3 regions of the Sulfoacidibacillus ferrooxidans genome follow, and region 2 is predicted to be linked to each of the others. Evidence: riboswitches for the same ligand, from Rfam matches in the RefSeq annotation. Region 2 holds a riboswitch; each other region holds the start of a gene.
What was found. Region 2 has a riboswitch for cyclic di-AMP ahead of MM817_RS07435 (APC family permease). Riboswitches for the same ligand answer to the same signal wherever they lie in the genome.

Region 1 (4,849 bases), on a different contig from region 2:
AATGGAGCTATCCACGGAAAGGCTAAAATTGACCAGGGAATACGCTATGTAACTCAACGAGAGGACGTACCACATGCGAGAAAAGTGGTGATTGTCTGGTTGACGTTATACCGGGGACCTAAAGGTCAAGGGTTTAATGGAGTGGCAAGTTGTGATTACTTCGTGGACGAAGAATCAGCTAGCGGTTACAAGAACCTAGCTGTACAGGTTAACCAAATGGAAAAAGCAGTGAAGGGTAAAGTGGATATTACGAGTTTAGAACCTAGCGAATATAAGTTATTACAAAAATTTGTGCGTGAATTTAGGCCCGACTTATATGAACATGCCTCTGACGTATTTTTATCGGCATTCTCAGAGGAGTCCTCTTTTGCGCAAGAGTAAGGATGTGTACAACTTGTCAGATCAGTCACAAACACCTCTTTTTTCAGCATTGCGCGCACATGCTGAGCGTCATCCTATTCAATTCCACATCCCGGGACATAAAACGGGGATAGCGATGGATCCGGAATTTCGCGAATTTTTAGGGGACCGCGCGCTTAGTATTGATCTGATCAATATTGGGCCGTTGGATGATTTGCATCATCCAACGGGGATTATCGATCAAGCACAAAAGTTGGCAGCAAAAGCATTTGGAGCCGATGCTACTTTTTTTTCAGTTCAGGGCACAAGTGGCGCGATTATGGCCATGATTATGGCTGTCGTTGGGCCTGGAGATGAGATTCTAGTTCCACGCAATATTCATACTTCTGTATTGTCTGCCATTATTCTCTCTGGAGCACGGCCCTATTTTTTACAACCTGAAGTTGATTTGCAACTAGGTATTGCTCACGGCGTAAGAGTGGAATCGGTAGTGGAGGGATTACAGCGCCATCCACATGTGAAAGCAGTTTTACTGATCAATCCCACCTATTTTGGCGTGGCGACGGACTTGCGCGCGATTGCTGAGATTGCACATGAACGAGGCGTTGTTGTTTTAGTAGATGAAGCACACGGGGTACACACCCATTTTCACGAATTACTCCCACCGTCAGCCATGGAGTCAGGATGTGACCTTGCGGCTACTAGTGTTCATAAGCTAGGGGGATCATTGACACAGAGCTCCGTTTTAAATGTGCGTGAAGGGCTCGTTCGAGCAAGACATGTGCATTCTATCCTATCCCTGCTAACAACTACTTCTACGTCCTATATTCTGTTGGCCTCTTTAGACGCAGCCAGACGCCAACTAGCCATGCATGGGCGCGAAATGCTAGATCGGGCGATGACTATAGCGCAGGATGCGAGAGAGCGATTGAATCAGATTCCGGGCATCTATTGCTTTGGAAAAGAGATCCTACAATCATCGGCTACCTTTGCGTTTGATCCATTAAAATTGACGATTCGCGTGGCGGATATTGGATTATCAGGATTTGAAGTCGAAGTCATTCTTCGAGAAACCTATAATATTGAGGTTGAATTATCCGATTTATATAATGTGCTGTGTGTCATCTCCTTTGGCGATACAAAGAGCAATATTGATTCGCTCATTACAGCCATCCAAGAGATTGCAAAACGAGAATTATTACAGCATCATCATAAAATTAATATCGTTGTTCCATCCACTCCAGTACTAGCTATGAATCCACGCGATGCCTTTTATGCGGATACGGAAGTAGTGCGGTTGCAAGATTCGATTGGCAGAATCATCGCTGACGTGATTAAAGTGTATCCTCCTGGGATTCCAGTGTTATTGCCAGGTGAAGTGGTTACTGTGGATAACGTAGAATATATTGAAGAAAATTTGCGTGCTGGACTTCCCGTTCAGGGGCCAGATGATCCTACGATTGCCACTGTTCGTGTAGTTAAGAGATGATAGTTTTTACCATGGAATGATTTACGCCTAGGCAGAGCGCTGTCGTGTCCTGTATAGTTTACGGCATCACAAGCTGAATCGCATGCAAACATGCGTACGGAGGAACCGAGTGCTTTGGGGTGAACTTACGATTGTGAGCGGGCAACCTTCGCCCGAACCCGTCAGCTAACTCCGGAAGCCAAGGAGGCCTTTATGGGTATACACTTCAAAATTTCTGCAGTAAAAAAGACGACTGTAGCGCTGTTGAGCGCTGGATTATTATTGGGTTCAAGTGTAAGTGCCTTTGCTGCAACGGTACCTATAGGTCCTTATATAGTAAAGCCAAATGATTCTCCTTACTCAATTGCAGCCCAATCGCAAGTGAGCCTGCAAAACTTTGAAGCGGTCAATGACCTGACAAATAGTAGTGTGATTTATCCTGGAGAAGTGATGGCAATGCCGTTACTTTATCTAGTAGATGCAGGTGACAGTTTGTGGTATATCGCAAATCGTTATGATACGAGTGTAGCATCAATAAAACAATTAAATGGCCTGAACTCAAATCAGATTTATCCTGGTCAGTCCTTACTTATCGCAACAGGAAGTAAGCAAACATTCCCTGCGAATCAGGCAACAAATAGCACAAGCTCTGCTGTTGTACAAGCAACGCCGCAAACCGTGACAGCTCCACAGAATGAATCTGCACCTGTAGCAGTTGCACAAGCAAAGGTAGAGGCAACTGCACCAGTTGCACAAGCATCGGCTACAGCACCACAAGCACAACAAGCACAACAACAACCATCAGCAGCTACACCTACAACCATCACCATGCTCGCTACTTCCTATGATGCATCAGCTGCGAGCAACGGACCGTGGGGCGCTGTAAATTATTTTGGACAACCTTTGCAATTCGGCGATGTAGCAGTTGATCCTTCTGTGATTCCGCTTGGTTCAAAATTATTTATTAGCGGATATTCCGATTCTGCACTGCCGAGTGGTGGATTTTATGCCACAGCCAATGATGAAGGTGGAGCTATCGTAGGGAATAGAATTGACATTTTTCTACCTACGGCGAGTCAAGCCGATCAATTTGGAATGGAAAATGTCAAAGTGCAGGTGATTTCCAAATAAATTCGGTATACTCTAGATGATCGGACGATCAAAAGGAGGAACCATATGGAGATTCAAGTTGGACAAGTTGCACCGGATTTTACACTCGATGCAACAGGAGGTCAAACGATTCAATTAAGTGCACAAAAGGGCCATCCTGTTGTATTGTTTTTTTACCCTAAAGATTTAACACCTGGTTGAACGCAAGAGGCCAATGAGTTTCAGTCGCTCCTACCGGAGTTTACGGAACTTGGTGCCGTAGTGCTAGGGATTAGCACAGACAGTATGGAATCGCATGAGAAGTTTTCCCAAAAGTACAGCTTTACATATCCGCTGGTGTCTGATCCAGACGCTATAGTGTGTGAAGCGTACGGAGTATACAAAGAAAAGAAAATGTACGGTAAGTCCTATATGGGTATTGAACGGACGACATTCATAATCGATGCGTCTGGGAAGATCGCTCATATTTACCCTAAGGTAAAGGTAGAAGGGCACGCCGCAAAAGTGCTTGAAGATGTGAAGAAGATGATGTAAGAGCATATACAAACCTCTCTCAATAAAACGACTCTGTCGCTCTTTGAGGGAGGTTTGTATATTGTGAACGACAGCGTGTGTATTTGTTCACGAGGAAACAGTGGAACTCTTCAGTGCGGCGATGTAATATAAAGATAGTAATGCAAGGGGGAGTCGACTATGGTAACACTAACTATGGAAGCAGCAAGTGTAGTCAAGGATCTTCTTTCTGACAAAGAGGAAGATATGGGTTTGCGTATCTTTGTGAAACCGGGTGGATGTTCTGGTTTTAGTTATGGGATGGCGCTTGATATGAAAAAAGAATCAGATTTACTCTTATTGCAAGAAGGTGTGCCTTTATTGGTGGATGAGGCAAGTCTTCCGTTCATCGATGGCTCAGAAATTGATTATGTCGATGGGCTATCTGGTAAGGGGTTTAAGATCGTGAATCCAAATGCAGTGTCAAGTTGTGGATGCGGTTCAAGCTTCCATACGAAGGATAATCAAGGAACACCAGGTAGTTGTTCATAAGCAAAAAGGTGAGTTCTCTTGAGAACTCACCTTTTTGCTGCCAGCGCGTGCACGTGTCAGTGGGTGTCGTTACGGCGATGTGCCGCTGGACGATTCCTCCACCAAAAGAATGCAATCAGTACAAGTAATAAAGCTGCAAATAGATACGAGAGTGCAGATGTGTGCTGATCGATGCTTGACCAATGCCCTCCTAGCTGATACCCGAGAAGCGTCAATAGATAGACCCAAGGCGCACTTCCGATCGTAGTAAACAAAAGGAACTTACCCATCTTCATGTTAGCAATCCCTGCTGGTAAAGAGATAAATGTACGAATGGCTGGTAAGAGGCGTCCAATGAGTACGGTGATGGCACCATACTTTGCAAACCAATATTCAGCAGAATGAAAATGTTTTTCAGAAAAAAGGATATACTTACCATATCGTGATAATAGCGGACGACCTCCAACGCTCCCTACATAGTAAGCAATTAGTGATCCGACAACATTGCCGATTACGCCTGCAAAAACGGCTGCTGTAAAACTGATATTGCCTTGCCATGCCTCAAATCCTGCAAATGTCATAATTAATTCACTGGGTAGAGGAATACATGCGCTTTCTAGGATCATCGTAAGAAAGATAGCTAGAACACCATAATGACGAATTATCTGTTCAAGGAAGAGGGAAAGGCCGTGCATGGGATACCCCTTTCTAGTTAAGTTGCTGATTTTACATAGGTAAGTATACAGGGTGTAAGATGATCAGTCTACTTGTCCTGTGATTTGCATACATGCTATAGTAAAGAGGGCTTTTATGCTCTGAATGTCAAGATGCAATGGGGGAGACTTCGATTGGGTTTCTGGAGCGCAGTGCTAGATGGAGCGTTCATTG
Region 2 (4,849 bases):
GATACTCTTCTCATTACACAAAATATCAATCGTCGTTCACACGTACATACTGTGCGCTTACATGCTCTAGAACCATCTTTTTCGACGATCATCCATGCCACCATGTATTACTAACTGCTTTCTTGTACAAAGAAATTCATAAAAAGCGTGAACACGGGGAAATGTATGTAGTGATATGCTGATTCTAGCCAGAAAGGTGTTATGAATGGATGCGGTATGTTACTACTACATGTGTCTTTATTCTTGCGGTTTTTATGTTCTTAACACCTTTTAGCAGTGCTAAAACACAGGTAAAACCGCTCTATGTAACTTTTGACGATGGTCCTTCTTTACAATACACCCCTCCTATTTTAGATATTCTGCGTAAAGAACATTGCAAAGCTACTTTTTTTATTTTAGGCTATCGTGCACTTGAATGCCCACCCATCATTCGACGTGAAATTCGGGAAGGTCATCAGATAGGAAGTCATGGATATGACCACCAGAATCTTGCCCTCGCCAATGCAACGACGATTCAAGAACAAATACGTAAAGCAGATGATGCAATTATTCGCGCAGGCGGTATCCGTCCTCTCTATTATCGACCACCTTATGGAGCGCTCGATTCACAAAAAAACGCCATCATTCAACAATGTGGTCATCCCATTAAACGTTGGGATGTAGATTCATTAGATTGGAAAGCCACAACAAAAGAATCGATTATCTCTCTCGTAGAAAAACAAGTAAAACCAGGTTCAGTCATCCTATTTCACGATGGCATTACACAAAGTCAGTTCACCGCACTTGCACTTCCCATTATTATTCGCGATTTGCGTAAACAAGGATTTGTCTTTCGTGTTCTTCCTCCTAGATAGGCTACGGCGTACCCATTGTGATCAATACGCCGTAGTCTTGTCTATTTGATGCTATGTTACAGTAATGCCGTGCGCTCTTGACGCGATTGTTCAACCGCTTCTAGAGCCTCTTCTACGTCTTTTGTACGATACCCACTCTGTACGCCAACGTAAAAAAATACAAGTGAAGTCATGGCGACAATCACCATGTCCCATGGATAAGCAATCCAATTTTTCAACTCGCCAAGTTTAGTTGATCCAGCATATGAAAAGAAAAGCATGACAAGTAAATATAGAATTAGCCAAATCCCACTTTTGAACGATTGACCACTTGGACGTTCGATTTCACTTGGCAGCAACAATGAAAAAATCCCATACAAAATGATGCCAATAAGAAGTGCAATCAATAGCTTAGAATCAATGGCCCAACCAGTCCAATAAATGATTAACGATCCAATAACAAAGGCAAGCGGAGAAATAATACTCGCTCCTGCTAGGCGGTATGGCCTGATTGCATCACTTGCTGTTTTACGCAGCACAGTAAGTGATACCGGTCCAATGATATACGTAAAGACTGTTGCAGATGACACTAATCCGACTAGAGATTGCCATGAGGGAAATGGTAACAAGAAAATTAATCCTAAAATAAAAGCTGAAATAAGCGCTACATATGGTACACCTGTGCGTTGATCAACCTTTGCTAAAGCACGTGGAAAGTACCCGTTATTAGCCAATGCATATAAAACTCTTGTCGTAGAGGCAATGTAAACATTCCCAGTTCCTGCAGGTGAAATAATGGCATCTGCATATAACAGAACTGCCATCCACCCTAAATTTAAGCTGACAGCCAATTGTGCAAATGGTGCGTTAAATGACACGCTTGGCCATCCATGAGAAAGTGCTGACGGACTAACACCGGCAACAAAGACTAATTGTAAGAGAACATACAAAACGACTCCAACAACAATAGAAATGAGTAACGCAAGAGGTACATCTCGTTGCGGATTACGTGCTTCCCCAGCTAAATCAAGCGCTTGGCGAAATCCTAAATAAGCGAACACGACTCCTGATGTTGCTACCGCAACTAAAATACCAGAGCTACCTTCAGGAGCAAACCCACCAGCAGAAGTAAGGTTACCCCAATGCAATCCTGTAAACAAAAAGATAATAATTGTTAGCGTTGGCATGATAAATTTCACAAAGGTAATCGTTGTATTGACCTTTGCAAAGTAACGCACACCAAAATAGTTCACTAAGAAAAATCCAAACATTAAAATGGCCGCACAGGTAAGACCAAAACCTGTCAAGAGATTGGTATGCGAGTTCCAAAGTTGTGGAAACCAATGCGATGCATATTGCATCACACCTTCCGCCTCCACTGCTGGCACAGAGGAATAGGCAATCCACGCCGCCCACCCCATGATAAAACTTGTTACGTGTCCATGGCTATAATGAGGATAACGCACAATTGAACCAGACTCCGGGAGCATACCCCCTAACTCAGAATATACCAATCCTATAAAGAGAACTGCAATTCCCCCAATGATCCAAGACACAATCGAAGCAGGTCCAGCATCTTGGGCCGCATAGAGTGCCCCAAACAACCATCCAGAGCCGATAATTCCTCCTACAGAAGCCATCGTTAAGTCAAGAAATGATAGATCTTTTTTTAATCCAGTATGCATTCTCGAGACTGCCCCCTTTTTTAAAACGTGTGAAAATAACCACATGGCACCCGTGGTTTGAATTCAGATCATGAGGTAAACAAGTCATCGGAATATGTAGAATGGCGATGACATTCCTACTATTCGCCTACGAGGTTAGCTGACGGGTTCGGCGAGCCATTCGCCTAAGAGAGGATTGTGGGCACAACCCTCTCTACTCACCCCAGAATCGTGGTTCCCCCGTTTCGTTTACAAAACGAATTCGGCCCTTATAAAAATGTCACAGTGGACATTAGGAAGTTAGCTATCAAAAGTAAGTATAGCACAAATCATTGTTAATCTTAATGAAACGCACAACACATGAGGCCAAAGTAAGTGGGCACTTCATAGGAAAGGAACTCTACCTTGCGCTCATTGGGAGCGATCGCCCCAGCTAGCATTAATGCTTGCCAAATACCGTCTGGTTTAGCATGTTCAATAAACTCAGGCTCAAACTGCATCATTCCCTCCAAATGTGCAGTGTGTAAAAGTGTAACTACTTGCTCATCCAATTGTCTTGCCGCTTCATGAAATCCATACGGTCCTGTTTCGTCATGAGCGTGAGACCAATCGCAACTAGCAATAAGACCAACACGTTTACCAGACTGTGCAACAGCTTCAGCCATTGCAGATCCAAATAGTAAGTGATCTTCAAAACTAAGTGATCGCGATGGAGTAATCACGACAATAGACGTTTCTGGCATGAAATAAAGTGGTACTACGACACCCCAGTCTAGTGGCATACAGGATAACGGTCCTTCACTCGTAGCAAAGCCTAAAGTAGCTACCGGAAGTCCTTTTTTCTTTGCATGATCTGCGATAGCGCCTGCAAGCATCCGATCTACTTTTCTGTCCATGGATATCTTTGCTCCGTAATCCTCCATTTCGCCAAACATATGTTCACAATTAACTATGGCAAATTGTTCATCAATCCGTGTACCATGTGGTGTAAGTACAATGATCGTATCCGGGTTGGACTGTTTCATCGAGGCGCCTAAACTCTCCATACTAAGACGCGTTTTTTTCATGAGTTCCGGGTACGGCTTAGCCAATTCCTCAATGATTTCTGATCCATGAGGGGTGATACAAGCAAAAACAAATGGATTCAAATAGACTCTCTCCCCTGTTCTAATGGTTTTTTATCCATCTTATCTACCTAAGAGTACACGATTGCATAAGAAGCCTCAACCGTCCGTTTTACAACTATCCAATGTAAGCATACTAGACTGCACTACATGACAGACATAGCTTTGTTTTGTATACTAAGCACACGCATGACAATGTCTTATGATAAGTAGAATGATCATGATAGAGGACTGAGCGATCTCGCACCGGTTGTATACCAAAGGATGATTAACCATTGAAAAAGAAAAAAAGAATGAGCTACATAAACTCGTTACTTCGGTTAGACATGGGACAAATCACATGGCGTCAGGCATTGCGCAATGCTTTAGGAATCTCGCTGCCTCTCATCGCAGGAGTGCTATGTGGGCATATCCTTTACGGACTAGGGGGGGCGGTAGGTGCTCTCGTAGCAGGTTTTGCATCCATGACAGGCACCTATCGCAAACGTCTGCGCACGATGCTATTAACAGCTGTTTGGATGAGCGTGGCCACATTTATTGGTGCGGCCACAGGCAATATTTTATGGTTTGCAGTATTTGTCATGATGATCAGTGGATTCATCGCTGGATTATTAGTCGCTGTAAGTCCTGAAGCTGCACAAATTGGGCTGCTCTCTACAAACTCCCTCATTCTGATTGCAAACTTTCCCGAAACACCACTGCATGCATTCTATCAAGGACTACTTGTAGCAGCAGGAGCGCTGATCCAAATCATCCTTATGATGATTGATAATGCAGTGCGTCCATCTCCAACTGAAGCTTCTGACGTAGCTACTGTCTTTAAGGCATTATCCGCCTATGCCAAAGCTCGTACACGCGATGCAGATGTACTTGTTGCAAGGTCATTCCTCATAGCCAATTCATCATTAAAAGATTCTTCTCTGAAAACAAGTTATTGGTATCACTTGTCTCATCTTCTAGATATAGCAGAACGCTTACGCCTCGATATTGTAGCTTTAGATGGAGCTTTTTTTATGCATAGAGAACATGGCACCCATGCCGAACGTGTAAGTCATATTGAACTCTACCAACATCTTATTCGCACTGTTTTGCAGCAGGTGAGTGAGATTCTTGCAAAAGTCAGCCCCATTATCAAGAAGAATGCACTCGTTGATCCGTCTTTTGCGGACTCTGTATCTCAGTTACAAAAGCTTATTTCCACTACTATGATCTCTACGCTAGACCATGA
Region 3 (4,849 bases), on a different contig from region 2:
TAAGTATTGAATCCTTGTTTGCAAAATCACGCGACTTTCGCGATGCATTGCCTGTAAAATCAACAGGCGCAATACGCGCGGTATACTCAGTCATGGTCGTTGTAAAGGATGTTCCTGGTCTCATCGGCCAAATCACTACATTATTAGGAGAATCCTCTATTAGCATTCGCAATATTGGTATTTTAGAAAGTCGTGAAGGTGACGATGGACAGTTGTTGCTTCAATTTGATACATCTGACTTTGCTGATAGAGCTTTTCTTATGCTGCAACAAAATAATTATCATGTGATTGCACAACAATGAAAACGTATTCTTTGTCCTGTTGACTTCTTGTAAATCTGTCGAGTATGATAAATAAGGATGTGTAATGTAGTTTCTCTCCACTCCTATCATCTCTCTTTTGGCTCGCGTGAACGATTATGCGAGTCCTTTTTATGAATAAAATGTATATTATATAAAAATATACACATAATACAATTCGTCAGGAGCAAAACCTATTGAGGTGATCCTATGCGACTTGTAGAATGTCTTAATCAAAGTGACATCGGGAATCTGCGTAAAATTGCTATTCGTCACACGATAGCATGTCCTCTATATTCTAAAAACACGTTACTTCAAGAAATATTAAACCGATTTAGTGATCCACAGTATGTAATTGAAAGAATGGCTACTTTATCTCCCATTCTTCGCCAAGCTCTCGAAGAGATTGCGTTAGAAGGGAGAAACCAATTTGCAAAATCCGAGCTACTCACGATATTGAGAAGACAACGGTCGGCAACTACAAAAAATGAACAAACTTCAGTATCTATGATTTTAAATGAGCTACTTGAAGAGGGCATTCTCTTTGAAACAGGAACTCCCTCACAGAGAACATATCGTTGTCCAACAGAGATATTAAAATATATTGTACATTATGAAACGCAGCAGTTGCGCCAATCTGTTCAGACGAGTATGTATGAACCTAAATGGATACGAACAGATCAAGGTACTCTTGCACGTGACGCTGTTACCTTTTTGCTGTTTCTAGCACGACACGAAGTAAAGCTGACTCAAGAAGGTGTCATTTTTAAACGCCAACAAATGCAAATTTTTCAGTTATTTGAAGTGCAAGAAGAACCACTCTCTGTGCATGTTGGATTTCGCTTTGGATATGGGCGTAGATTTCATGATTATCCAGATCGTTTTGCTATGATTTATGATCACCTATATGAAGAAGGATGCATTATTGAAGACGACTCAGGTTCTCTTATCATAGATGAAGTTAAAAGTGGTATTTATATGACGGAATCAGAAGAAAGCCGTGCAAAGAAGTTATTTCAGTTTTATATGCGGACATACCGCATATCAATACCAACGCTTGGACGGATTGTATCGAGAATTGCTAAATTTTCATCCAAAGCATGGGTATTTAAACAATCACTTGAGGATGAACTTTTGCATTTTATTGATAACTTTTATTATGAGTCAAAAGAGATTGTTTATCGACAACGCATCTTACAAATGCTTGTATATCTTGGATTTCTTGCAGAGGGTCGTGATCTTTCTCAAGATCTTTTATACCAATTAACGCCTCTAGGCGAACGCTTTGTGCATTCTTCCGACATACTAGATGATGGACTCTCAGGTGAAGAATCTTTTATTCTCAAAAAAGCAGTTATTGAACCTACTTTTGATATTTTAGTACCCAAAGAGGCTGATAGCACATACGCTTTTGAACTGCAGAAAATTGCGGAACCAATTAGTCGAGATCGTATGAACGTATATCGACTTACGCGAGAGAGTATTTATCACGCCCTGCTAAGTGGTTGGGATATGGAGAAAATGTATGAATTTCTTCGCACAATTAGCGGTGCTGAGATCCCTGCAAATGTGCAGCGCTCCATACGTGATTGGTGTCAGGAGTATGGAAAGGTTAAGCTTCACATATCGTGCGTAATCTCATGTCATGATCCATTGGTGTCAAACACCATTGAGCAACTTCAACCTATTGCAAAGAGGATGCCACAGCGGTTAAGTGAGCATCATTTAGCTTTTTTACCAGACGATGCTCCTGACTTACTTGCCTTACTATTGAAACTTGGATATCTGGTGTCTTATCCTCCGGAAATGGAGCAAATAGTAAAAAAAAGAAGTCGTTAGCTATTAATAGTGTATTTTAACTTTTATATTCTAAAAAATGCCATACCATCGGCATTTTTTTTCGTTTATAAGCACATTGCAGGAAAGCGACAAGGCATTGGCGAATACAACAATATAAAGAAGTAAACATTCAAACTCTTATGCTTATTGTGGGAAGGTCAACGGGAGGCGAACCATCATGAAAAGTGTGATAACGGTCGCAGATAAAAAGCAATTCATCAAATGGTTTTTAGAACGATATGAATTGCGTAACCCTGAAGCAGAATGGCTACTTCAATATTTGGCATCTAATGATCAGCTACTTGCCAAAGTTCATTTTACTGAACAATTTAAAAATGTTCACAAATCATTGTTGATGTCGACAACTTGCGTACAAATGACAGGATTTAAATTTTATAAAAATAAACGTGTGACATCTGACGTAGAAAAGGCTTTTCTTGATGTTCATAGTCATCCAGAAGAAGATGTGTATATCACACTCTATTATCGTCAACGGAGTGATTGTGTACACTATCTACAAGTAATAGAATCTGTTCAGGAGCCAGTTCGAAAAACAACACCCACAGATATTCTAATGGAATTGCAAGTAGACTTATTGCTAGATCACATTGAAAACATCCATTATACGAAACAATTGAAGATTGCGATTGATCAGGCTTTGGATGAAGGTGATCGTGAAACATTTATGAAACTAAGTGCAAACTATCAAGCGATTGTCTGCAATGTTCATTAACGAGACTCAATTACCCATTGTCGTTTAACTAAAAGAGATGTATGATATGAAATGTAGTATTCTTTTTCAGTTTCATATTGTAGCGCTCAATTCCGAACTTCGGAAGCGGGGGAACCAGTTTCTTGGGGTGAATCGAATCTTTTGATTCGTAGGGCGGCTCTCAGCCCGAATCCGACAGCTAACCTCGTAAGCGGAAAGAGAGGTGGATGGTTATGCCGATAACCACTTCCTTTTTACTCGCGCTTCCGTGACCGATTGATCGTCACGGTTTTTGTTTTGTTTATGCGTGTAAATACGAAAAGGGGAGATTGACATGACTTTATTACATGACATTCAAGAAGGTGTAAGGCACGGCATTGAACTAGAAGGAACATCTTCAGAAACTTGTATTTGCTCTGTTGTTACTCACGAAGTGACTATGTATTGCAATACAATGTCAAGGGCAGAAGATGTAGTACGAGAGATTTCCTCTATCGCGCAACACGCTATTATGGGCGTTCTTTCTAGCTTAGTTCCTTTGCACAGTTTTGCCGTATCTGAAACCACACGCGGTGTACTGCATGGTCTGGTCTGTGCAGGACTTGATGTCTCGTATGTGACACGTTCAGTTAGCCAAGGTATTCGAGAGGCTCTTTCTATGAACGATCGCTATTCACCTGAGATGGAGCAAGCTATACACCAAGGGATTCGTCAAACTCTACATGATCTTGGCATGAAACGCTTAGAGGATGATCGGGCTCTTGATTTACCAGGTTATTTTGTTAACCAATCGGCAACTTTCGGTGAGGCTAGATTTTAACTGCACTTTAGTCAGAAGTTAATAGATGAATAAGGGTAGGAGCGCAATATTAAGGCTCCTATTTTTTATGAGATGATGAATGAAGGAGAAAGCGATATGCGTTTTGAAGAATTTTCACTAAGCCAGATCGAAGAAAATTACCGGCATCTTGACACTGTGCTATTGACAGTAGGTGGCTTGACATGGCGCCCATCTCATCTACCTGTAGGCACTACATGGTATATATTAAGGAAGCTACGCGACGAGGTAGAGATGGCAAAAGGAGATCGAATTCTTACTCTTCCTTTGCAATCCATTGATACCACATTTGATGATACTGCGGTTGTTCAGTTGCAAAAAGAAGCTTTTAGTCAAATCATCCATCGTTATATCCATGAATTAACACGTCATTTTCAATTTCGTCGATTGATCCTATTGACAGATAGTCTTTATAAAGAACAACTAGTGATGCAAACCCTTCTTACAGCAGATAGTCAATTAGACATGATGTCCTTTATATGGTGGCGTGACGGACAATTACAAGAGGCATTGTCATCTACTTCATATAAAAATGTTTCTAAAGAATTTTATCCTTCTGGTGAATGGGAAACATCGCTCATGATGGCGCTCGCTGACCATCTGGTTGTTCGCGATCCAGCTAGCCTCACGCGCTATCTGGCACAGGGTTCAAATGCTAAGCTAGGATCCATGATGTGGGGTCACTTATCGCAGCAACTAAGTGAAAAGGTTGGTCAATTTATCGCTCTTGCATGATGCACGTCTGCATGACACCCTACCCTCTTTGGAACACTAGAGGGCAGGGGTGACTATAGTGCAAATGATAGTAGATTCGATTCTAAGGATTCTTCATAAGCGCTCTGTATGGAAAGGTATTGGTGCACTTAATGCTATTGGTACTGTGTTTGGTTTCATGTGGTACCGTGGACAGGTAGACCACACCTTATTTTATTTGCGAATCTTCGTTCCAGATAGTCCTGTCGCTGCGTTGTTCTTTACTTTAGCCATATGTGGCATCCTTTGGCCACCGGCTTCCCATCTATTGAGAGAGGCGATTACATTTCTATTTGCGTTAGGAGTTACTTCACTCTTTCAATATGGTCTATGGGCTGTTATTGTGTTAACCGATGGTTTTTTTTATTTGCATAGTTTACCACTTGAGGGTGTAGGTTTATGGTTTGC

Region 1: another riboswitch for cyclic di-AMP. It lies ahead of MM817_RS06165 (LysM peptidoglycan-binding domain-containing protein); the one in region 2 lies ahead of MM817_RS07435 (APC family permease).
Region 3: another riboswitch for cyclic di-AMP. It lies ahead of MM817_RS12835 (hypothetical protein); the one in region 2 lies ahead of MM817_RS07435 (APC family permease).

What each region holds. Positions count from the first base shown of each region.
Region 1 covers NZ_JALBUF010000002.1:310,947-315,795, forward strand. Annotated here, with positions in the region: gene MM817_RS06155 (YwhD family protein) at 1-381, shown strand, start outside; gene MM817_RS06160 (aminotransferase class I/II-fold pyridoxal phosphate-dependent enzyme) at 386-1,849, shown strand; cyclic di-AMP (ydaO/yuaA leader) riboswitch at 1,911-2,040, shown strand; gene MM817_RS06165 (LysM peptidoglycan-binding domain-containing protein) at 2,042-2,959, shown strand; gene bcp (thioredoxin-dependent thiol peroxidase) at 3,005-3,472, shown strand; gene MM817_RS06175 (HesB/IscA family protein) at 3,632-3,982, shown strand; gene MM817_RS06180 (DedA family protein) at 4,039-4,656, opposite strand; gene MM817_RS06185 (glycosyltransferase family 2 protein) at 4,789-4,849, shown strand, end outside.
Region 2 covers NZ_JALBUF010000003.1:233,629-238,477, forward strand. Annotated here, with positions in the region: gene MM817_RS07425 (HutD/Ves family protein) at 1-114, shown strand, start outside; gene MM817_RS07430 (polysaccharide deacetylase family protein) at 210-854, shown strand; gene MM817_RS07435 (APC family permease) at 911-2,518, opposite strand; cyclic di-AMP (ydaO/yuaA leader) riboswitch at 2,629-2,775, opposite strand; gene MM817_RS07440 (class III extradiol dioxygenase subunit B-like domain-containing protein) at 2,839-3,645, opposite strand; gene MM817_RS07445 (FUSC family protein) at 3,897-4,849, shown strand, end outside.
Region 3 covers NZ_JALBUF010000011.1:28,839-33,687, reverse strand. Annotated here, with positions in the region: gene MM817_RS12850 (prephenate dehydrogenase) at 1-302, shown strand, start outside; gene MM817_RS12845 (helicase-associated domain-containing protein) at 510-2,138, shown strand; gene MM817_RS12840 (YpiB family protein) at 2,317-2,871, shown strand; cyclic di-AMP (ydaO/yuaA leader) riboswitch at 2,945-3,078, shown strand; gene MM817_RS12835 (hypothetical protein) at 3,185-3,670, shown strand; gene MM817_RS12830 (creatininase family protein) at 3,767-4,423, shown strand; gene MM817_RS12825 (DUF1405 domain-containing protein) at 4,488-4,849, shown strand, end outside.